Regions from separate parts of the Janthinobacterium sp. genome, predicted to be linked through region 3. Evidence: predicted binding sites of a transcription regulator. Region 3 holds the regulator's gene; each other region holds the start of a gene.
What was found. The regulator sigma-54, encoded in region 3, starts transcription at its own class of promoters, with help from an activator protein. The targets are predictions, from matches to a motif close to TGGCANGNAANCTGCTTT.
Positions count from the first base shown of each region.

Region 1: a site for sigma-54 is predicted at 4,944-4,961, ahead of RTQ46_RS11970 (urease accessory protein UreD). Genes of this name have one in related genera too.
Region 2: a site for sigma-54 is predicted at 3,178-3,195, ahead of RTQ46_RS24775 (transglutaminase family protein). Genes of this name have one in related genera too.

Region 1 covers NZ_DAMAGB010000017.1:31,303-38,632, reverse strand. The annotation lists gene ureG (urease accessory protein UreG) at 1-410, opposite strand, end outside; gene RTQ46_RS11995 (urease accessory protein UreF) at 438-1,118, opposite strand; gene ureE (urease accessory protein UreE) at 1,118-1,630, opposite strand; gene ureC (urease subunit alpha) at 1,642-3,342, opposite strand; gene RTQ46_RS11980 (urease subunit beta) at 3,344-3,673, opposite strand; gene RTQ46_RS11975 (urease subunit gamma) at 3,717-4,019, opposite strand; gene RTQ46_RS11970 (urease accessory protein UreD) at 4,037-4,906, opposite strand; gene RTQ46_RS11965 (LysR substrate-binding domain-containing protein) at 5,081-5,974, opposite strand; gene RTQ46_RS11960 (NmrA/HSCARG family protein) at 6,078-6,959, shown strand; gene RTQ46_RS11955 (AtaL-like protein) at 6,977-7,330, shown strand, end outside.
Region 2 covers NZ_DAMAGB010000061.1:13,422-20,751, reverse strand. The annotation lists gene RTQ46_RS24790 (efflux RND transporter periplasmic adaptor subunit) at 1-789, opposite strand, end outside; gene RTQ46_RS24785 (putative zinc-binding peptidase) at 1,116-2,279, shown strand; gene RTQ46_RS24780 (transglutaminase family protein) at 2,182-3,000, opposite strand; gene RTQ46_RS24775 (transglutaminase family protein) at 3,248-6,595, shown strand; gene RTQ46_RS24770 (circularly permuted type 2 ATP-grasp protein) at 6,644-7,330, shown strand, end outside.
Region 3 covers NZ_DAMAGB010000001.1:263,852-271,181, reverse strand. The annotation lists gene queF (NADPH-dependent 7-cyano-7-deazaguanine reductase QueF) at 1-274, shown strand, start outside; gene RTQ46_RS01265 (PTS sugar transporter subunit IIA) at 619-1,101, shown strand; gene hprK (HPr(Ser) kinase/phosphatase) at 1,138-2,073, shown strand; gene rapZ (RNase adapter RapZ) at 2,339-3,202, shown strand; gene hpf (ribosome hibernation-promoting factor, HPF/YfiA family) at 3,297-3,665, opposite strand; gene RTQ46_RS01245 (RNA polymerase factor sigma-54) at 3,735-5,213, opposite strand; gene lptB (LPS export ABC transporter ATP-binding protein) at 5,218-5,976, opposite strand; gene lptA (lipopolysaccharide transport periplasmic protein LptA) at 5,976-6,566, opposite strand; gene lptC (LPS export ABC transporter periplasmic protein LptC) at 6,593-7,216, opposite strand; gene RTQ46_RS01225 (KpsF/GutQ family sugar-phosphate isomerase) at 7,273-7,330, opposite strand, start outside.

The sequences.
Region 1 (7,330 bases), on a different contig from region 3:
CGCGGAATCTTTTCGCCGCCGGCCACGTCGATCACATAGATCGTCAGGTCCGACAGTTCCGGGCTGAAGGTGGCGGCCAGGTTATCGCCGCCCGACTCCACCAGGATCAGGTCGAGGTCGGGAAAATCGGCCTGCATGCGTGCGATCGCTTCCAGGTTGATCGAAGCGTCCTCGCGGATCGCCGTATGCGGACAGCCGCCCGTCTCCACGCCCATCAGCCGCTCGGCCGGCAAGGCGTCGGCGCGCAGCAGGATCTCCATGTCCTCCTTGGTGTAGATGTCATTGGTGATGACGGCCATGTCGTAGCGTTCGCGCATGCCCTTGCACAGCATTTCGCACAGGGCCGTCTTGCCCGAGCCGACCGGCCCGCCGATGCCCACGCGCAACGGATTGGAGGTTGTCGATGTCATGTTTTCTAGTCTCTCGTTAAAATTTGTTCAGGACCGGTACAGCCGGCTGTATTGCACCTCGTGCCGCATCGACAGCAGCGACAATCCCGGCGTCCAGTTGCCCATCTCGTCGTCCGCCAGTGTCTGCGCGGCGATGGCCGCCGTTTCCAGCTCGGCGCGCAGCGACAGCAGCAGGCGCTGGCCCGCCACCTGCCCCAGTGGCACCGATTTCACGCACACCAGCACCTGGTTTTCCGCCCACGCGAACAGCATCGCCAGCAGGGCTTCCTGGCGCGGAATGCCGAGCGCCGCCACCGCGCAGGCGTAGGCCGTGGGCAGCGCCACTTCATCCTGCGCTTGCAGCATGGCGATCAGCGGTCCGTCGGCCACACCGAGCTCCGCCAGCAATTTGGTCAGCGAATAACCCATCTGGATGGTTTCCGCGCGAAATTCCGCCGTGTCGCGCGAAGCGATAAAGCGCTCGCTCCACAGCCGCACGCGTTCAACGTCGTGCTGTTCGAACGCCTGCATCAGGCGCCAGCACAACGGCGCTTCCCAGCGCGCCACCACATTGACCAGCTGTGCGGCGATCCAGTGGCGGGCGGTGGCTGCGTCGCGCACCTGGCCGGTCTCCAGCGCCGCCTCCAGGCCTTGCGAATAGCTGTAGGCGCCAATCGGCAGCGCCGGGCTGGCAAACTGCAGCAGGTGCAGCAGGGACGCCGCCTGCATCAGGCGGCGTCGCCGGGACGGTGGATTTTCTGGCGCAGCGGCACCGGCGCCAGCAGATGCTGGCCGTGCTCGTGGTGGCCGTGGCCGCCGCCATACGCGCCCGCCTCCGGCTCGAACGGCGCGCTTTCTTCCGTCACGCTGGCCTGCAGCCCCTCCAGCATTTCCTTCAGTACCGGGTCCTTGCGGATGCGCAGGAAGCCGTCGCCCACCTGCGCCTGCGTGTGCCGGTTCCCCAGGTGAAAAGCGCAGCGCAGCAGGGTGTGCGCGTCCGCGCAGCGCACCAGATAGGTCGGCTCGCGCGCGGCGACGATCTGCACCACGCGCCCGTCCGGCCCCGTCATCAGTTCGCCGTCGCGCAGCACCGTGCCGCGCACGGTGAATACGGCCGCTTCCTCGCCGGTGGACAGGGTGGCACGCAGCCGGCATTTTTCGCGCTGGTCGTACGGCAGCACCAGTTGTGCTATCACGGCGTGACCGTCAGTGGCCGCCAGTTTGGTATGCAAAGTCAGCATAAGTCTCCTGCTCAGAATAGAAAATAACGCTGCGCCATCGGCAGGCTGCTCGCCGCTTCGCACACCAGCAGCTGGCCGTCGGCGCGCACGGCGTAGGTCTCGGGATCGACTTCCATCTGCGGCGTGGCGCCGTTATGGATCATGTCGTGCTTGCGCAGGCCGCGCATGTTTTTTACCGCAATCACCGATTTGTTGAGCTTCAACTGATGCGCGATATCGAGGTCGTACGCCGCCTGCGAGACAAACGTGAACGATTTTTTCAGGCCGCCGCCAAAGGCGCCGAACATCATGCGGTAGTGCACCGGCTGCGGCGTGGGGATCGACGCGTTCGGGTCGCCCATCTGCGCCGCCGCGATCATGCCGCCCTTTAAAATCATCGACGGCTTGACGCCGAAAAAAGCCGGCTTCCACAGCACGATATCGGCGATCTTGCCCGCTTCCAGCGAGCCCACCACGTGCGAGATGCCGTGCGTGATGGCCGGGTTGATGGTGTACTTGGCGATATAGCGCTTGACGCGGAAGTTGTCGTTGCGCGAGCTGTCCGGCGACAGCGATCCGCGCTGCACCTTCATCTTGTGCGCCGTTTGCCAGGTGCGCATGATCACCTCGCCCACGCGGCCCATGGCCTGCGAGTCGGACGACATCATCGAGATCGCGCCCAGGTCGTGCAGGATATCCTCGGCGGCGATCGTCTCGCGGCGGATGCGCGACTCGGCAAACGCCACGTCTTCGGCGATCGCCGGGTCCAGGTGATGGCAGACCATCAGCATGTCCAGGTGTTCGTCGAGCGTGTTGACGGTGAATGGGCGGGTCGGATTGGTCGACGATGGCAGCACATTCGATTGACCGACGGCGGCAATAATGTCCGGCGCATGGCCGCCGCCCGCCCCTTCCGTATGAAAGGTATGGATGGTGCGGTCCTTGAAGGCGGCCAGCGTATGCTCGAGAAATCCCCCTTCGTTGAGGGTGTCGCTGTGCAGCGCCACCTGGATATCCATGCGGTCGGCCACCGACAGGCAGTTGTCGATGGCGGCCGGCGTGCTGCCCCAGTCTTCATGCAGTTTGAGGCCGATGGCGCCGGCGCGCACCTGTTCTTCCAGCGGTGTCGGCAGGCTCACGTTGCCTTTGCCCATGAAGCCCAGGTTCATCGGAAACGCGTCGGCCGCCGCCAGCATGGCGTTCAGATGCCACGGTCCCGGCGTGCAGGTGGTGGCGGCCGTGCCGACCGCCGGCCCGGTGCCACCGCCAAGCATGGTGGTCACGCCGCTCATTAGCGCCTCCTCGATCTGCTGCGGGCAGATAAAGTGGATGTGCGTGTCGACGCCGCCGGCCGTGACGATCATGCCTTCGCCGGCGATGATTTCGGTGGCGCCGCCGATGGCCAGCGTCACGCCGGGCTGGATGTCCGGGTTGCCGGCCTTGCCGATGCCGAAGATCAGGCCGTTCTTCAGGCCGATATCGGCTTTCACGATGCCCCAGTGATCGACGATCACGGCGTTGGTGATGACGGTGTCCATCACCTCGGCCGCATTGCGCTGCGACTGGCCCATGCCGTCGCGGATCACCTTGCCGCCGCCGAACTTCACCTCTTCGCCGTAAATGGCGTAATCGTGTTCGATCTCGATGAACAGTTCCGTATCGGCCAGGCGGATGCGGTCACCCGTGGTGGGACCGAACATCTCGGCATACGCGCTGCGGGGAATACTGGCCATCTCATTCCTTTCCGGGTGGAGTGTCTTTCAATTCGCCCATGACTTCGCCGTTGAAGCCGAATACCTTGCGTTCGCCCGCCAGCGCCACCAGTTCCACGGTGCGCTGCTGGCCCGGCTCGAAGCGCACGGCGGTGCCGGCGGCGATATTGAGGCGCATGCCATAGGCGCGCCAGCGCTCGAAGGCGAGCGCCGGGTTGACTTCGAAAAAATGAAAATGCGAGCCGACCTGTATCGGCCGGTCGCCACGGTTGGCGACCACCACGGTTGCCGTGGTACGGCCCGCATTGAGGCTGATCTCGCCTTCTTCCAATCTGTATTCGCCTGGGATCATGTCCGGCTCCTGTCAAAATGTGTTGGTAGCTAGCAGTGTGAAACTACGGTATCGGGTTATGCACGGTGACGAGCTTGCTGCCATCGGGGAACGTCGCCTCGACCTGAATGTCGGGGATCATTTCGGGTATGCCTTCCATCACGTCGTCGCGCGTCAGGATCTGCGCGCCGTCCGACATCAGCTGGGCCACCGACTTGCCGTCGCGCGCGCCTTCCATGATGGCCGCGCTGATCAGCGCCACCGCTTCCGGATAATTGAGTTTCAGGCCGCGCGCCAGGCGCCGCTCGGCCAGCAGCGAAGCGGTAAAAATGAGCAGCTTGTCTTTTTCGCGGGGTGTCAGATCCATGTTTTTCCTTGTCGTATTCAGGTATTCCAGATGCGGGGGATGACGGCCGCGCGACCCAGCAAGGCCGGCCGCAGCAGCTGCCAGGCCGCGACCATCACGCGGCGCGCCGCCTCGCTGTCGCTGCACAGCAATCGCACCACCAGCACCGTTTTCATTTGGGTCGCGCCGAACTGTGCGCCATCGGGCACGGCAAGCTCGCGCAGCGCCGCCAGCACCGCGGCCGGCAGCGCTGCGCCGACCGCGATCAGGGTGGCGCACACGCTGTGGCCGGCCATGCCCAGTGCGCTGTGCATCAGGGGGCCATCGGCGGCCAGCATGCCCTGCTCCCACCACAGCAGCTTGCCGCCGCGGCGGATCTGCGTATGCTGGCTGATGCTGCCGCTGTTAAACGTTTCGCCCGAGGCGCTGCGGCCCAGGCAGATGATATCGAGGCCGATATAGCTGGCGTCCTGCGCCAGCTCCACCTCATGGCGCAGGCGCACGCAGGCCTGGTCGAAGAAAATGCTTTCCTGCGGCATCCACTCAATGGAGGCGCCGGCGCCCGCGCGCAGCACCACATGCTGGCCGGAGACGTGGCCGTTGGCGCGGTACCACTTGGCCGCGCCGGGCGACGTCAGGAATGCACGTGCGCCGTCGCCGACGTCGGCATCGACATGCAGCTGGTCGCCGCCGACCACGCCGCCGGGGGGATGCACAATGATGGCGTGGCAGACCGCCTCGCCTTCCGGATACAGCGGCTTTTGCACGCGCAGCGGGCCGCTGTGGCGGCGTTTGAGCAGGCGCGAGACGCCGCCATGCAGGGCAAAGCCCAGCGTCAGCTGCGCCTGCCATGCCCCATGGCAGGGCTCGGCAACGGTCGAAGTAACGGCGGTGGTGCAGTCGGGCATGGCAGGTGCTTGAGTGGGCTGGTCAACAAGCCTTGTCAAAGCACGATGCATGCCAATGCCGGGAGCGTCAGCGGCGAAGCAAGGGTGAGAATGGCGCACCACCGTGCAGCAGATGCACCACCGTGGTGCGCATGCTGCACGGTGGCGCCGGCAAGCGCCGACGGCGCGTGGTTTTCAGCTGGCGATATAGGCGGCCAGTTCATCGGGCGCGCCGCTCGGAAACGCCTGCTGCAGGTAGGCCAGGAAGGCCGAGACGCGTGCGCTGAGCAAGCGGCGCGATGGGTACAGCGCCCACAGCGCGGTCTCGGGGCCGTCGATGTCGCCCCAGCTGACCAGGGTGCCGGCGGCCAGGTCATGGCTGACCAGCGACAAGGGCAGCTGCGCGGCGCCGACGCCCAGCCGCACCGCATCGCGCACCATGAACAGCGACGCCAGGCACAGCACCGGCTCGACCTCGATGACCGCCTTGCCGGCTGGCGTCAGCACATTCCAGGCGGCGCGCTCACGGCGTGTGCCACGCATGACGGCCGGCACGGCATGCCCGGCGCCGGGTGCTGCCAGGCCGGGCGGCGCCACCACCAGCAGCCGGTCACGCAGGAAGATGCGGCCGACCAGGTTTTCATCGGCTGCGGGATTGACTCTGATCACCAGGTCGTAAGCCTCCTCGACCATGTCGACCGGCCGGTCTTCGGTCGTCACCTCCAGCCTGACCTCGGGATATTGCAGCGCAAAGCCCGCCGCCAGTTTGCCCATCGCTGCCTGCGAGAACAGCATTGGCGCGCTGATCCGCAGCCGGCCGCGCGGACGGGTGCCGCCCTGGGCAATGGCGCCGGCCGTCTCGTCGATCTCATTGAGCAGGACACTGGTGCGTTGGTGCAGGGCCTTGCCCTCCTCGGTGAGTTTCAGCACGCGCGCGCCGCGCTCGAACAGGCGCAGACCCAGGCTGCTTTCAAGCTCGACCACGCGGCGCGACAGCGTCGCCTTGGGCCGTCCGGTGGCACGCGCCGCGCGCCCCACGCCGCCGTGCCGGGCCACCAGATTGAAATCGACCAATGCCAGCAAATCCATATGTTCCACCTCCGAGACAGTATGTCCAAATATACTGGCTTTCGGCTCTTTGGTGGAATGATTATGATGAATCTGCTTTTTCAACCCCCCCAGGAGCAATATCATGACCATGCTTGTAACCGGTGCCACCGGCACCATCGGCCGCCACGTGATCGACCAGCTCGTCCAGCGCGGCGCCAGCGTACGCGCCCTCGTGCGCGATCCGGCCAGGGCGGATTTTCCGGCCGGCGTCGACGTCGTCAAAGGCGACCTGATGGATCCGGATTCACTGCGCGGCGCGTTCGCCGGCACCTCCGCCCTGTTTCTGCTCAATGCCGTGACACCGGACGAATTCACCCAGGCGCTGATTGCGCTGAACCTTGCAAGGGAAGCGGGAATCGAACACGTCGTCTACCTGTCCGTCCTCCACAGCGACCGCTACCTGAACGTGCCCCACTTCGCCGGCAAGTTCGGCGTCGAACGCATGCTCGAACAGATGGGCTTTTCCGCCACCATTCTGCGCCCGGCCTACTTCATGAACAACGAGCTGACGATACGGGACACCGTGCTGGCCTGCGGTGTCTACCCGATGCCGATCGGCGCCAGAGGGCTGGCCATGGTCGATCCGCGCGACATCGGCGAAATCGCCGCCATCGAACTGCTCCGCCGCGCCAACGCGGACGGCCCGCAGGCAATCGAACGCATCAACCTGGTCGGCCCGGACACGCTGACCGGCACCGATGCGGCCGCCATCTGGTCCGCGGTGCTGGGGCGCCCGATCGCGTATGCCGGCGACGACACGGCCGGCTTCGAGCAAAACCTGCGCAACGTCATGCCAGGCTGGATGGCCTACGACATGCGCCTGATGGCCGAACGCTTCCTCAGCGACGGCATGCTGCCGGAAGCCGGCGACGTGGCGCGCCTGACAACCATGCTGGGTCGGCCGCTGCGCAACTACCGCGATTACGTCGCCGCGATTGCCACCCAAACGACACCAGCCATTTGACGAGAAGGAGTGCCATCATGATCTGTTCGACAGCTACGGTGCCGGTCAATCCGGCAGGCGAAGTTCCCCTGACACGCGCCCAGGCATGGGCCGGGCTGGTCTGGAAAGCGCGCGATGCCCGCCTGTTCCTGCCGCCCGGGCTGTGCACGCGCTGCGACGTTGTCGAGGAAAGCGCAAGCCATATCGTGCGGGAAGCCACCATCGGCGGTGCCGACCTGCGTGAAATCATCAGTTTCGACGCCGGCAGCAAGGTGTCCTTCTTCCAGGCGGCGGGACCGAGCGAAGGCGTGATCGTCAATGAGTTGTTCGAGGACGCCGCCGGCGCGCTGCAACTGAAGTTCTATTGCTACACCGGCTTGCGCGGCAAGCAG
Region 2 (7,330 bases), on a different contig from region 3:
GGACACCTTGGCCACCAGCTGGCCGTTGCCGACGCTGGCGCCCTCCTCGTCCATCAGCTGCGTCAGCATGCCGGCAAACGGCGCGCGCACGCGGGTCTGATCGGACAGCTGCTGCTGTTGCGCCAGCTGCTTTTGCAGGATGTTCTTTTGCAGCCGCGCCCCTTCGATATTGATCGAGGTGACACGCTGGTTGTCGTCGATCTGCTCGCGCTGCTGGCGCAGCTGGATCTCGATGCGCCGCACGTTCAGCTCGGCCGTCAGCAAATCTTCGGCCGACACGCCGCCCGCCTTGCGCAGCGTCTGCGAGCGGGCCAGCCGCACGCGGGCCGCCTCCAGGTCGAGCTGCAGCAGCTCGATCGCGCTGGCCGTCTGCTTGCGCTTCTGCGACAGCTCCAGCGTCAGCGCGGCGATGCGGTTTTCCTGCTGCGCCAGCTGCTCCCGGATGCTGTCGATGGCCAGCACCACGGCGCGCTCGTCGAGTTCCAGCAGCAATTCGCCGGCCCGCACCTGCTGGCCCAGCTTGGCATGCACTTTGGCCACATGGGTCTGGATCGGGCTCGACACCAGCTCTTCGTGCACCGGAATCACGATGCCGGACGCGTTGATGGTATTGGCGATACTGCCCACCCGTACCTGCGCCAGCATCAGCCCGGACGCCTCCACGCTGGGACCGACCAGCCGGTTGATGCCCCACGCGGCCAGGCACAGCGTGGCCAGCAGCGCGGCAATGACCAGTACCTGGTGGCGCTGGCGGCGCTTGATAATGCCGGGGTCGAGGGCGAGATCCATGGTGAGGCGTGGGCAAGTGGAGTATGCGCTCTCTTTCGCAATCTTCGTGCCACGTCTTGCCGCGCCAACAAAAGCCAATCAAATCAATCGGTTGGCGTGACAGCCGGCGACCGGTCAGGCGCCTCGATTTGCCCGACTTCGGACAGCGGTGTCCGGAAACGTACGGTTTTGCAGCGGTGCAGAAGGCTGCCGGCAAGACGGGAAAGCTTGCCTGTACCACCCCGCGCACGATAGCGAGTGATTGTCCTACACGCTCATCACTGAGCTGGATTTGCTGTTAGATTGTCATGCCCACAACCTCCCCACTTTTACTCAACCGGTGCCTCATGAAAACGTTTCATTGCGACAAGTGCTCACAGCAAGTCTTTTTCGAAAATACCCACTGTTCCAACTGCGACAGCATGCTGGGCTACGAGCCCTCGCTGCGCACCATCAACAGCTACGAACCGGCCGACAATGGCCTGTGGAGCAGCCTGAACAAGCGCGACGCGGGCAAGCTGTACAAGCAGTGCAGCAATTATGTGGAACACAATGTGTGCAACTGGATGATCCCGGCCGACGATCCGCATGAACTTTGTGAGTCGTGCCAGTTCACGGTGGTGATCCCGGCGCTGTCGTCGGAGAAGAACGTCGTTTTATGGTCGCGCCTGGAAACGGCCAAGCGCCGGCTGCTGTTCTCGCTGGCCGCGCTGAACCTGACGCCGGACTCGAAAGAGACGGCGCCCGATACCGGCCTGGCGTTCCAGTTCCTGGAAGACGGCGTGACGGACCAGTGCGTGATGACGGGCCACGACGACGGGCTGATCACGCTCAATATCGCCGAAGCCGATCCGGCCGAGCGCGAACGCACGCGCGAGCAGATGCATGAACGCTACCGTACCTTGCTGGGACACTTCCGCCACGAGAGCGGCCATTATTATTTCGACCGCCTGGTGGTTGACAGCCAGTGGATCGACGGTTTCCGTGCACTGTTCGGCGACGAACGCGCCGACTACGGCGAAGCGCTGCAGCGCCACTATAGCGAGGGCCCGGTGGCCGACTGGGAAGAGCGCTTCGTCAGCAGCTACGCCAGCTCGCATCCGTGGGAAGACTGGGCCGAAACCTGGGCGCATTACCTGCACATGCTCGATACGCTGGAAACGGCGCACGCGTGCGGCCTGTCGCTCAAGCCGGCCAAGGCCGACGAACCGTCGCTCGACGGCGTGACCCTGCCCAGCAAGACCGGCACGTTCGACGAAACCCTGTCCGACTGGTTCGCCCTCACTTACGTGCTTAACAGCCTGAACCGCAGCATCGGCATGCCGGACTCGTATCCGTTCAAGCTCAGCACGCCCGTGCTGGAAAAGCTCGCCTTCGTGCACAAGGTGGTCGATTCCTACAAGGCGACGGGGATCAGGAATCTGGCCAAGCCGGCGGCTGCAACGGCTCCTGCAGCAGCTGCACCGTTACCTGCATCCGGTGCGCCGGCAACGCCGGTCCAAACTGGTTGAAGATCGCCACGTCAGCCGCGTCGTGCCCGTAGGCCAGCGTGACGCGCCCGCCGCGCGGGCCGGCCTGGGTGGCGTCGAAGGTATACCAGCGCCCGCCCACCCAGGCTTCGAACCACGCATGCAGGTCCATTGGCTCCAGCTGGTGCAGATAGCCCACCACCATCCGCGCCGGGATGCACAGGCTGCGGCACAGGGCGATGCCCAGGTGCGCCAGGTCGCGGCACACGCCTTCGCGCCGCAAGTTGACCTCGGTGGCCGTCATGTGGCCATAGACTGTGGCCGGATCGAAGCGCACCTCGCGCCGGATCCAGTCGCAGATGGCGGCTACCTGGTCATAGCCCGGCGCCACCGCCGCGACGATCTCGCCGGCCATGGTCGAGAACTGCTCGGATTCGCAATAGCGGCTGGGCAAAAGAAAAGTCAGCACGCCGTCGGGCAGGTGTTGCACGGCGTCGAACGGCGCGCCGGGCGCCACGTCGATGTCCTCGGCGGTCAGCACGTCGGCCGAGGTCTCGATGGCAAACTCGCCGGCCGGCGCCACCAGGCGCTGGCACAGGTTGCCATACATATCGGTAAATTCCACCACCGGCACGCTGGGCGTGAGCATATAGGCCTCGCGCGCCACCCATTGCTGGGCGCCGCTGCGCGGGCGCAGCATCAGGATGAACGCGGTCGGGCAGTCGAGGGTGAATCCCAGCTTGCAGGCGGTACGCAGCCACATGGAGTAATCGCTTTCACTTTCAATATCGGGGTGATCTGCACCATGATGGCGCACCGTGCGCGCACGATGGCGTCGGCGCGGTGCATGGCAATGGTGTCAAAGTCATAAAGCATCTTAGCACTCTCATTCTTATCAAGAAACGTGCCTGCGGTGCGCGGCGTGTTACGCTGGAATTTCAGGTATGAATCATGCTTATCCAATACTATCGCCCGACCCAGGTCGCGCCCACATCGAAAAGGCACTCCGCATGGCTATCCGTATCGCGCTGCACCACAAGACCAGTTACCGTTACGACCGTCTGGTCAATCTGTCGCCGCACGAAGTCCGCCTGCGCCCTGCCCCCCACGCGCGCACGCCCATCCTGTCGTACTCGCTGACGGTGCAGCCGCAGGACCATTTCATCAACTGGCAGCAGGACCCGTACGGCAACTATATCGGCCGGTTCGTGTTCCAGGAAAAAACCGACGTGCTGGAGTTTACGGTCGATCTGGTGGCCGACATGACGGTCATCAACCCGTTCGATTTCTTCGTCGAGAAATATGCGGAAAAATTTCCGTTCGCCTACCCGGAGCAGCTGACTGCGGAACTGAGCCCCTATCTGGTGACGGAACCGGCCGGCCCGCTGCAGAGCGCATGGGTGGCCGAGGCGCGCGCCGCCCTGCTGGCGCAGCCGATGCTGACGAACGACTTCCTGGTCGCCATCAACCAGCGCCTGCAGCACGATATTGCCTACCTGCTGCGCATGGAGCCGGGCGTGCAGGCGCCGGAAGACACGCTGGAAAAGCGCTCCGGCTCGTGCCGCGATACCGGCTGGCTGCTGGTGCAGATCCTGCGTGAACTGGGACTGGCGGCGCGTTTCGTGTCCGGCTACCTGATTCAATTGCGCGCCGACCAGGAGGCGCTCGACGGCCCCAGCGGCGCGGCCGAAGACTTTACCGACCTGCATGCCTGGACCGAGGTGTATATCCCGGGCGCCGGCTGGATCGGGCTGGACCCGACCTCGGGCATGCTGGCCAGCGAAGGCCATATTCCGCTTGCCTGTACCGCCATGCCGTCGTCGGCGGCGCCCGTCAGCGGCTATACCGACCAGGCCGAGGTCACGTTCTACCATGAAATGACGGTCACCCGCATCCACGAGGACCCGCGCGTGACCAAGCCGTATTCGGAAGCGGACTGGCAGAAGATCGACCAGCTGGGCCAGCAGGTGGACGCCGACCTGAAACGCCAGGACGTGCGCCTGACCCAGGGCGGCGAGCCGACCTTCGTGTCGATCGACGACATGGATGGCGCGCAATGGAACACCCTGGCCCACGGCGACGAGAAGCGCGAACTGGCCGGCAACCTGATGCACCGCCTGAAAAACCACTTTGCGCCGGGCGGCATGCTGCACTACGGCCAGGGCAAATGGTATCCGGGCGAGCCGCTGCCGCGCTGGGCCTTGAATATCTTCTGGCGCGTCGACGGCCAGCCGATGTGGCTCGATGCCACCCTGTTCTCCGACGAACACGTCAACGACGGCTATGGCAGCGAACAGGCGGCCAGCTTTGCCGCCGAACTGACCAAAACGCTGCGCCTGCCGGCCAACAGCGCGATCGCCGCCTACGAGGACGTGCTGCTGCAGGCCCAGCGCGAACAGGCGCTGCCGCGCAACCTGGACCCGTTGCAGGCCGACCTGAAGGCGCCCGAAGAGCGGCGCCGCCTGGCGCGCCTGCTGGAACGGGGCCTGGGCCAGGTGGCCGGCTATGTGCTGCCATTGAAAGCGGCGGACTACGACCCTGCCGTGATGCTGGGCACCAACTGGCGCACCTCGGCCTGGCCGCTGCGGCGCGAGCATCTGTACCTGATCGAAGGCGATTCGCCGATGGGCCTGCGCCTGCCGCTGGCGACCCTGCCGTGGGTGCTGCCCGAAGAGCAGGAGGCGGACATGGAATTCGATGTCGACCCGTTCGCGCCGCGCGGCGCGCTGCCGGCCGCCAAAAAAGACAAGCGCCCCGTGCTGGGCCTGGCCGCCGGCAAGGGAGCCGACCCTGCCGCCAGGGCGCGCACGCCGCAGGACCCCGCCGCGCGCGACGTGATCCATACGGCGCTGTGCATCGAAGTGCGCGCCGGCCGCCTGCACATCTTCATGCCGCCCCTGAAACGCATCGAGGATTACCTGGCGCTGGTCACGGCCGTGGAAAACACCGCGTCCAAACTGAAGATGAAGCTGTGGATCGAGGGCTATGCGCCGCCGCGCGACCCGCGCATCAAGCTGCTCAGCGTGACGCCCGACCCTGGCGTGATCGAGGTGAACATCCACCCGGCGGCCAGCTGGAATGAGCTGGTCTACAACATGTCCACCCTGTACCAGGAAGCGCGCCTGACGCGCCTGGGCACGGAAAAATTCATGCTCGACGGCCGCCATACCGGCACCGGCGGTGGCAACCACGCCACCCTGGGCGGCGCCACCGCCGAAGACAGCCCGATGCTGCGCCGGCCCGACCTGCTGAAAAGCCTGATCACCTACTGGCAGGTGCATCCGTCCCTGTCGTACCTGTTCTCGGGCACCTTTATCGGGCCGACCAGCCAGGCGCCGCGCGTCGACGAAGCGCGCGACGACAATCTGTACGAACTGGCGATCGCCTTCCAGCAGATGGACCAGGTGCTGCCGACCATGCACCCGGGCGACAAGCCGTGGATGGTCGACCGCCTGCTGCGCAATATGCTGGTCGATTTGACCGGCAATACGCACCGCTCCGAGTTCTCGATCGACAAGCTGTATTCGCCGGACGGCCCGACCGGCCGCCTGGGACTGGTGGAGTTCCGCGCCTTCGAAATGCCGCCGCACGAGCGCATGAGCCTGTTGCAAATGCTGCTGCTGCGCGCGCTGGTGGCCCGCTTCTGGCGCCAGCCTTTCCAGGCCAAGCTGGTGCATTGGGGTACGGCGCTGCACGACCGCTGGATGCTGCCGCACTTCGTTGCCCAGGATATCCGCGACGTCGCGCGCGACCTGCGCGAGGCCGGCTACCAGTTCGAGGATCACTGGTTCGAGCCCTTCATCGAGTTCCGCTTCCCGCGTTTCGGCACCGTGGTGTATGAAGGCGTGGAAATGGAGCTGCGCCAGGCCATCGAGCCGTGGAATGTGCTGGGCGAGGAAGTCTCCGCCGGCGGCACCGCCCGCTATGTCGATTCGTCGGTCGAGCGCATGCAGCTGCTGGTGCGCGGGCTGACGGACGGGCGCCACATCGTGGCCTGCAATGGCCGCATGCTGCCGCTGCATCCGACCGGCGTGCCGGGCGAGTACGTGGCCGGCGTGCGCTTTCGCGCATGGAGCCCGTGGTCGGCGCTGCACCCGAGCATCCGCGTGCAGGCGCCGCTGACGTTCGACCTGGTCGACACCTGGAGCGGGCGCGCGATCGGCGGCTGCACCTATCACGTGGTGCATCCGGGCGGGCGCAGCGAAGTCGGCTCGCCGGTCAACGCCAACGCCGCCGAAGCACGCCGCTTTGCGCGCTTCTGGCCGCACGGCCACACGCCGGGCCCGATGACTGTGCGCAAAGAGGCACACAATCCGAGCTTCCCGATGACCCTGGACTTGCGCTGGCAGCCGGATTGACCTATTGTCTCGTACCCGCCATTCCATCTCCATCTGTCACGCGCGCCCATGCCCTCTCCTCTCCTAGCCCATTACCTGGCCGCGCCTGACAGCTACGACGAAATGCTGGACGCGGACAGGGTGCCGCGAGCGCACTGGCGCGCGATGCTGGCCAACCTGGCGCACGAAGCGCCGGGCATGATGCGCCAGCGCTACGAGATGGTGCAGCGCCAGGTGCGCGAGAACGGCGTTACCTACAACGTGCCGGCCGACCGCGACGGCCGACAGCGGCCATGGGATTTGAATGCGCTGCCGCTGGTTTTGCCGCCCGACGAATGGAGCGGCATCGAAGCGGCCGTGATCCAGCGCGCCACCCTGCTCAACCAGATCCTCGGCGACGTGTATGGCAAGCAGCAGATGCTGCGCGAGGGGCTGCTGCCGCCGGCGCTGATCCACGGCCACGCGGGCTTTTTGCGCCCTTGCCACGATATTGGCCATCATGACGACGTGGCCCTGCATTTCTATGCGGTGGACCTGGCGCGCGCGCCGGACGGCAAGTGGTGGGTGGTGGCCGACCGCACGCAGGCGCCGTCGGGCGCCGGCTATGCGCTGGAAAACCGCGCCATCATCTCCCCCACCTTCCCCGACCTGCTGCGCGAACTGAAAGTGCAACCGCTGACGCGCTTTTTCCGCACCATGCACGACAGCCTGGTGCATTGGGGAAGATTGTGCGCAGCGGGCGGCGACGCGCCGGCG
Region 3 (7,330 bases):
GCAGCCGGACTGGGGCAGCGTGCAGATCGAGTATGCGGGACCGCAGATCGACCAGGAAAGCCTGCTGCGCTATCTGATCGGCTTCCGCGAGCACAATGAATTCCATGAACAGTGTGTCGAGCGCATCTTTGTCGATATCTTGCGCCATTGCAAGCCGCAAAAGCTGTCCGTGTATGCGCGCTATACGCGCCGTGGCGGCCTGGACATCAATCCGTGGCGCAGCAACTTCAGCACCGGGCAGATGCCGGGCAATTTGCGCAACGCCCGCCAATAAGCACTGGTCAGCGCTGCCGGAAGGGCGCAGAATGATGCTTTCAGGCATGCTAACTGTGTTTTAAAACAACGCCAGTACCGAGCTTGCAAGCAACAGAAAACGCTGAAAAGTCGGAAAATCGGCATTCAGCGACGGAAAAACCGGCTGGAGTTTCGTTTTTAATCAAGAAATAGCTAATTCACCTTGATGTTATTTTTTTGTTAAAATGATGACTACTCTTGCCGGAGCGCCCACTGCGCCGGCAGCAAGCATATACTGTTGAGAATTGGCGTTACAGGCCGCACAAACAGGCCTATAATTCGGCTCGCAAGCCTTCTGCGCATTGCACCATTTCATTGAGTGTCATGACTAATCTTAGCAAAATACTATCCCTCGAAAACGTCCTGCTGGACCTGGAAGTCTCCAGCAAAAAGCGCGCTTTCGAGCAAGCCGGCCTGATCTTCGAAAACAATTACGGCATCGCCCGCTCTACCGTGTCGGACAATCTGTTCGCGCGCGAACGCCTGGGTTCGACCGGCCTCGGTCATGGCGTGGCCGTGCCGCATGGCCGCATCAAGGGCACCAAGACGCTGAAGGCGCCACTGGGCGCCTTCGTGCGCCTGGTCGAACCGATTCCGTTCGAGTCGCCCGATGGCAAGCCCGTCAGCCTGCTGTTTTTTCTGCTGATCCCCGACCACGTTACCCAGCAGCATCTGGAAATCCTGTCGGAAATTGCCGAGATGTTTTCCGACGACGCCTTCCGCACGGCGCTGGCCACCGATCCGGAACCGAAATCCGTGCATTCGCGCATCGTCAATTGGCAACCTAGTCTGCAAGCGGCGGGTTAAACTTCAGGTCTTCCTCCACTCCTGAAGAAAACTGCCATGTTGCAAACGCCGCTGACGATACAACGCCTGTACGACGACAATCGTGAAAGTCTGCAACTGGGCTGGTTTGCCGGCTTTCCCGGCGGCGAGCGCCTGATCTCGGGCGATGTTTCCTCGGCCGCCGACCAGGTCGGCCATTTGAACCTGATCCACCCAGGCCGCATCCAGGTGTTTGGCCACCAGGAAATCAATTACTACCAGCGCCTGAAGGTCAATACGCGCACCCACGTGATCGGCGAGCTGATCGCCGGCGGCCCGCCCGCGCTGATCATCGCCCAAGGCCTGGAAACGCCACCCGACATCCTCGCCATCTGCGACGAGCAGAATATCCCGCTGTTTTCCACGCCGCTGCCGGCCGCGCAAGTGATCGACTTCCTGCGCGTCTACCTGTCAAAAAAGCTGGCGCAGCGCATCATCATGCATGGCGTTTTCATGGACGTGCTGGGCGTGGGCGTGCTGATCACGGGCGACTCGGGCCTGGGCAAGAGCGAGCTGGGACTGGAACTGATTTCGCGCAGCCACGGCCTGGTGGCCGACGATGCCGTCGAGTTTTCACGCATCGCGCCGAACATGATCGAAGGACGCTGCCCGCCGCTGCTGCAGAACCTGCTCGAAGTGCGTGGCCTGGGCCTGCTCGACATCAAGGCCATCTTTGGCGAAACGGCTGTGCGCCGCAAGATGCGGCTGAAACTGATCGTGCACCTGGTGCGCCGCAATGCGCTGGAAGAAGAAGTCGAGCGCCTGCCGTTCCTGTTCCCAACCGAAGACGTGCTGGGCCTGCCGATCCGCAAGGTCGTCATCCCCGTCGCCGCCGGCCGCAATATCGCCGTGCTGCTGGAAGCGGCCGTGCGCAATACCATCTTGCAATTGCGCGGCATCGATACCTTGCAGGAGTTCATGGAGCGGCAACGATTGGCCATGAGTGGCGATTGATATTGCCAAGGAGTTCGCCCTTGCAAGGGCGAACCGTTCCGCAGGCACGAAGCTGCGCTTCGTCAATTCCCTGCTTCACCAACGATTGGCAATGAGCGGCGATTAGCGCGTAGGTCGGATTAGCGGGCCTTGGCCCGCGTAATCCGACAACATTGTTGGCACCGGCACGTGGGTTTGTCCAATCCGCACCACACAAGTAATTGCAATAATTTGTAAGCCGGGTTGCCACGGGGCGCGCATGCGGTCTTTATTGTATGATTGCCGCATGCATATCGTCCTTATCACCGGCATCTCCGGCTCCGGCAAATCCGTCGCACTCAATGTGCTCGAAGACACCGGCTATTACTGCGTCGACAACCTGCCGCCGGCCCTGTTGCCGAACCTGGTGCAAACCCTGCGCGAAGAGGGCGCCACCCATTTGGCCGTGGCCGTCGATGCGCGCAGCGCCGAGTCGCTGGTCAGCCTGCCGCACAATGTGGCGCTGCTGCGCGACCAGGGACATGACGTCAAGGTGATGTTTCTGACTGCCACCACGCATTCGCTGGTGGCACGCTTTTCGGAAACGCGGCGCAGCCATCCGCTGTCGCATGAATTGCGCCCCGACGCCAATCCGGCCAGCCGCCGCACCCTGATCGAGTGCATCCTGGAAGAGCGCGAACGCCTGTCGGCGATCGAGCAGCTCGGCCATGTGATCGATACGTCCGAGCTGAGCGCCAACAAGCTGCGTGCCTGGGTCAAGGATATCGTTGCTTCCGAACGCGCGCCGCTGACCTTGTTCTTCGAATCGTTTGCCTTCAAGCTGGGCGTGCCGCTGGACGCCGACTTCGTGTTCGATGTGCGGGCCTTGCCGAATCCCTATTACGACCTAGCGCTGCGTCCGCTCGATGGCCGCGACGCGCCGGTGATCGCGTTTCTCGACGCACAGCCGAGTGCGCTGGAGATGTTTGCCGACATCCGCAATTTTGTGGAAAAATGGTTGCCGTCGTTCAAATCCGACAACCGCAGCTATCTGACGGTGGCGCTCGGCTGCACGGGCGGCCAGCACCGCTCGGTGTACATGGCGGAACATCTGGCGCAGTATTTTGCGGACAAGGAACGGGTCGTCCTGCGGCACCGCGAGCGTCACTGAGCAGTGAACGAGGAAAAAATGGCCGCAAAAAAGGGCGCGAGTAAAATACAGCGCGCCCTTAGTTGATCACAACAATCTGGAAACGGCAGGCCGGCTAGACAGCGGCGGCGGCTTCTTCAGAGTTGTCGGTGTTGTCAGGCAGATGCTTGATCGCCTCTTTACCGTGCCCTTGCACTTTGGTTTTGTACTTCATCACTTGCCGGTCCAGCTTGTCGATCAGGCTGTCGATCGCGGCATACAGGTCTTGCGCCAGGCTTTCCACATAGACGGTCTTGCCGCTCAGTCGCAGATTCACTTCGGCCTTCTGGCGTTTTTCTTTCTCTTTGAGGTTGTCGACGGTCAGAATCACGGCAATATCGATGACGTGATCGAAATGGCGTTTCACGCGTTCCAGTTTGGTTTGTACGTATTCACGGATGGCTGGTGTCACTTCGAGATGATGTCCGCTGATGGTGAGATTCATACACACTCCTAAAGATGATCGGGTTCGTGCGGTGTCCGTGACATCCGGACCGTAGAGGAACCGAAAAAACTACAAAGACTTACGCAGGCTCACTGGCGGAATTTTCAACGCTTCCCGGTATTTGGCAACAGTACGTCGCGCAATCACCATGCCTTGTTCCCCCAGCATGTCCGCAATCTTACTGTCGGATAAAGGATTTTTAGGGTTCTCTGCTCCTGTCAATTGCACGATCAATGCCCGTATCGCCGTCGAGGACGCTTCCCCTCCTGCTTCGGTGGCGACATGGCTGCCAAAGAAATACTTCAACTCAAACATTCCATGCGGGGTCAGCATGTACTTTTGGGTTGTTACCCGCGAGATAGTACTCTCGTGTAAACCCAGTGTATCAGCTATTTCACGAAGCACAAGTGGCCGCATGGCAACTGCGCCATGCGAGAAAAAATCCTTTTGTCGTTCTACTATCGCCTGCGCCACGCGCAGGATGGTATCGAAGCGCTGGCGCATGTTCTTGATCAGCCATTTGGCTTCCTGCAGCTGCGCGCCCATGCCGCCCTCGCCTTTGCCCTGCTTGAGCAGGTTGGCGTACATGGCGTTCACGCGCAGGCGTGGCATCACGTCATTGTTCAGCGATACCTGCCAGCCATTGCGGGCGCGCTTGACCACCACGTCCGGCACCACGTAGTCGGACACGTCGGACGCGAACACGGCGCCCGGATGGGGATTGCACAGGCGAATCACGGTCTGTGCTTCGCGCAGGTCTTCATCGTCGCAATCGAGGGCTTTTTTCAGCTTGTTGAAGTCGCGCTGGGCAAACCAGGTCAGGTGTTTTTCCACGATGGTCAGGGCCATGCGGCGCGTCACCAGCGCCACCTGTGGCAGGCGCTTGATCTGCAGCGCCAGGCATTCGGAGGCGTTGCGCGCGCCCACGCCGGCCGGGTCGAAACTTTGCAGCAGCGACAGCGCCGTGCGCAGCTCGTCGGCGTCCACTTCCAGCTCTTCCGGCAGGCGCGCCTGGATCTCCTCGAGTGGCTCTTCCAGATAGCCATTGTCGTCCAGCGCATCGATGATCAGTTCGACCAGCGCGCGGTCGCGCAGCTCCAGCACGGTCACGCGCATCTGCTCCATCAGGTGCTCGCGCAAGGTGCAGTGATGGGCCTCCAGTTGTGGCCTGGAATCTTCGTCATCGGGCGCCTTGCCGCGACTCGCTTCGTTCCAGTCGCTGTCGCCGCCTTCGGGCGCGGCCGTGCTTTCGCCGCCATCGCCATCAAAGGTTTCCGCTTCGGCGGCTGGCGCCGGCGCGTCCTGGCCCGGTGGCGCCGGCGGTGCTTCGCCGGGCGCCGCGGTCGAGCTCAGCGCACCATCGGACAGCAGGCGCAAGGAGCGGTCGAGCGGATCGTCGAGCCGTTCCAGCAAGGGATTATCGGTCAGCAATTGCTCGAGCTCCTGGTGCAATTCCAGGGTGGACAGTTGCAACAGGCGTATCGATTGCTGTAGTTGCGGCGTCAGTGCCAGATGCTGCGAGGTGCGCAGCTGCAGTGATTGTTTCATCGGCTTACATGCGGAAGTGTTCGCCCAGATACACGCGGCGCACCGACTCGTTGGCGATGATGTCGTCGGGCCGCCCGGACGCCAGCACCGAGCCCTGGTTGATGATGTAGGCGCGGTCGCAGATGCCCAGCGTTTCGCGCACATTATGGTCGGTGATCAGCACGCCGATATTGCGTTCCTTCAAAAACCGCACGATGCGCTGGATCTCGATCACGGCGATCGGATCGACGCCGGCGAACGGTTCATCGAGCAGCACGAAGCGGGGATCGGTGGCCAGCGCGCGGGCAATTTCCACGCGCCGCCGTTCACCGCCCGACAGCGACAGGGCCTGGTTTTCGCGCAGCTTTTCGATCTGCAAGTCGGCCAGCAGCTTGTCGAGGCGCTCCTCGATCTCGGGCTTTTTCAGCGGACGGCCGTCGACGGTCTGGATTTCCAGCACGGCGCGAATATTGTCTTCCACCGTCAGCTTGCGAAATACCGACGCTTCCTGCGGCAGGTAGGACAGGCCCATCTGCGCGCGGCGGTGGATCGGCAGGCTGGAGATATCGACGCCGCTGATGTCGATGGTGCCGCCGTCCGACGGCACCAGGCCGACGATCATGTAGAACGAGGTGGTCTTGCCGGCGCCGTTCGGACCCAAGAGGCCCACCACTTCGCCGCATTCGACTTGCAGCGACACGTCATGCACGACCTGCCGCTTGCCATAGGTCTTTTGCAGTCCCCGCACGATCAGGGTGCTGCCACAGCGTAAATTGTTGTCCATTATTTCTTTCCTGGCGTGGGCACCGGCGCAGGCGCGGCGGGCGCCTTCTCCGCCGGCGTCTTGTTCTTCGGCTGGATCACCATGCGCACGCTGCCGGCGCCCGGGGCGCTGGTACCGCTGTTGCTGTTTTCCATGTTGAACAACTCGTTGCGGCTGTCATACGAGATAAAGGCGCCGTTGGCCACGTCGGTCGGCTTGGTGCCTTCCAGGCGCGTGAGCTTGGCGCGGGTAAACAGTTTCACCACTTCCGTCTTGTTGTTGTATTCCACGCGCTCGGCTTCGCCTTCGATCCACAGGTCGCCGGCGCCATCGCGTTTCTGGCGGAAAGTGGCCAGCTTGCCCGCATCGGCCCAGAACGTGATGAACTGGTAGCCCTGCGGATCTTCCGTGATCAGGGCGCGGCCGGCCTTCATGGTCAGCGTACCTTTTACCAGCACCACGTCGCCGGTCAGCGTGCGCGTCTGCTTGATGTCATCGACCTGGCCGCGCTGGGCGGTGATCACGGCTTCTTTTTCGGAGTCGGCCTTTTCGGCCCGGGCCGTGCCCATCACGGCCAGCGAGAACAGGCTCAACAGCAAGATTTTTTTCATTTTATATTAGTCCTTTTGCATATCTTTTATTGGGCCGGCGCAGCAGCGGGCGCCTGCACCGGCGTGCGCGGCGGAATCACGATGCGCACCGAATTGGGCACGTCCACCACGCTGGTGGCGTTGTTGGCGTTCAGGCCCACGCCGGTCACATGCGAGCGGCCCGACACCAGGTCGACCGGCACGGCCGACTCCATCCGCTCTTCGTCGGGGTAAATCGTCAGCGCCTCGGTTTTCAGCGTCAGGTTCTGCGTTTTCGGCCCGGCTATGCGGTCGATCACCACATTGCGCGACAACTGCAGGCGCGTGTTGTTCTGGTCGATATGCGCCAGTTCCGCGTTCATGTTCAGCGGCGGCACGCCCGGGCTGATCTTGCGCACGAAAGGCTGGTCGATATTGGACGAATCGTCAGCCGGGAAATGCGTGAGCTTGGCGCCGGACACGATATAGCTCGGTTTGCCCTGCAAATCCATGCGCACCATGCTGAAATTGGTGACGAAATAATCGGGCTCGTCGAGCTTCTTGCTGCCATTGACGTCCTGGCTGCTCTTGTTCATCACTTCGAGCAGCCAGAAGCTGCCCAGTGCGAACACGACGGCGCCCAGCACGGTAAAAATCATGCGCCAGCGATGGGCGCCTTCTGGCTTCCGCATAGTGTTTCACTCTCAAAAAGTTGTGCCTCCCTGCCGGTCCGGCAGGCCTGCGGGCATCAGATCACCTTGGCCTGTGTCAGGTCATGGATATGCAGCGCGCCGACCAGCTTGCCG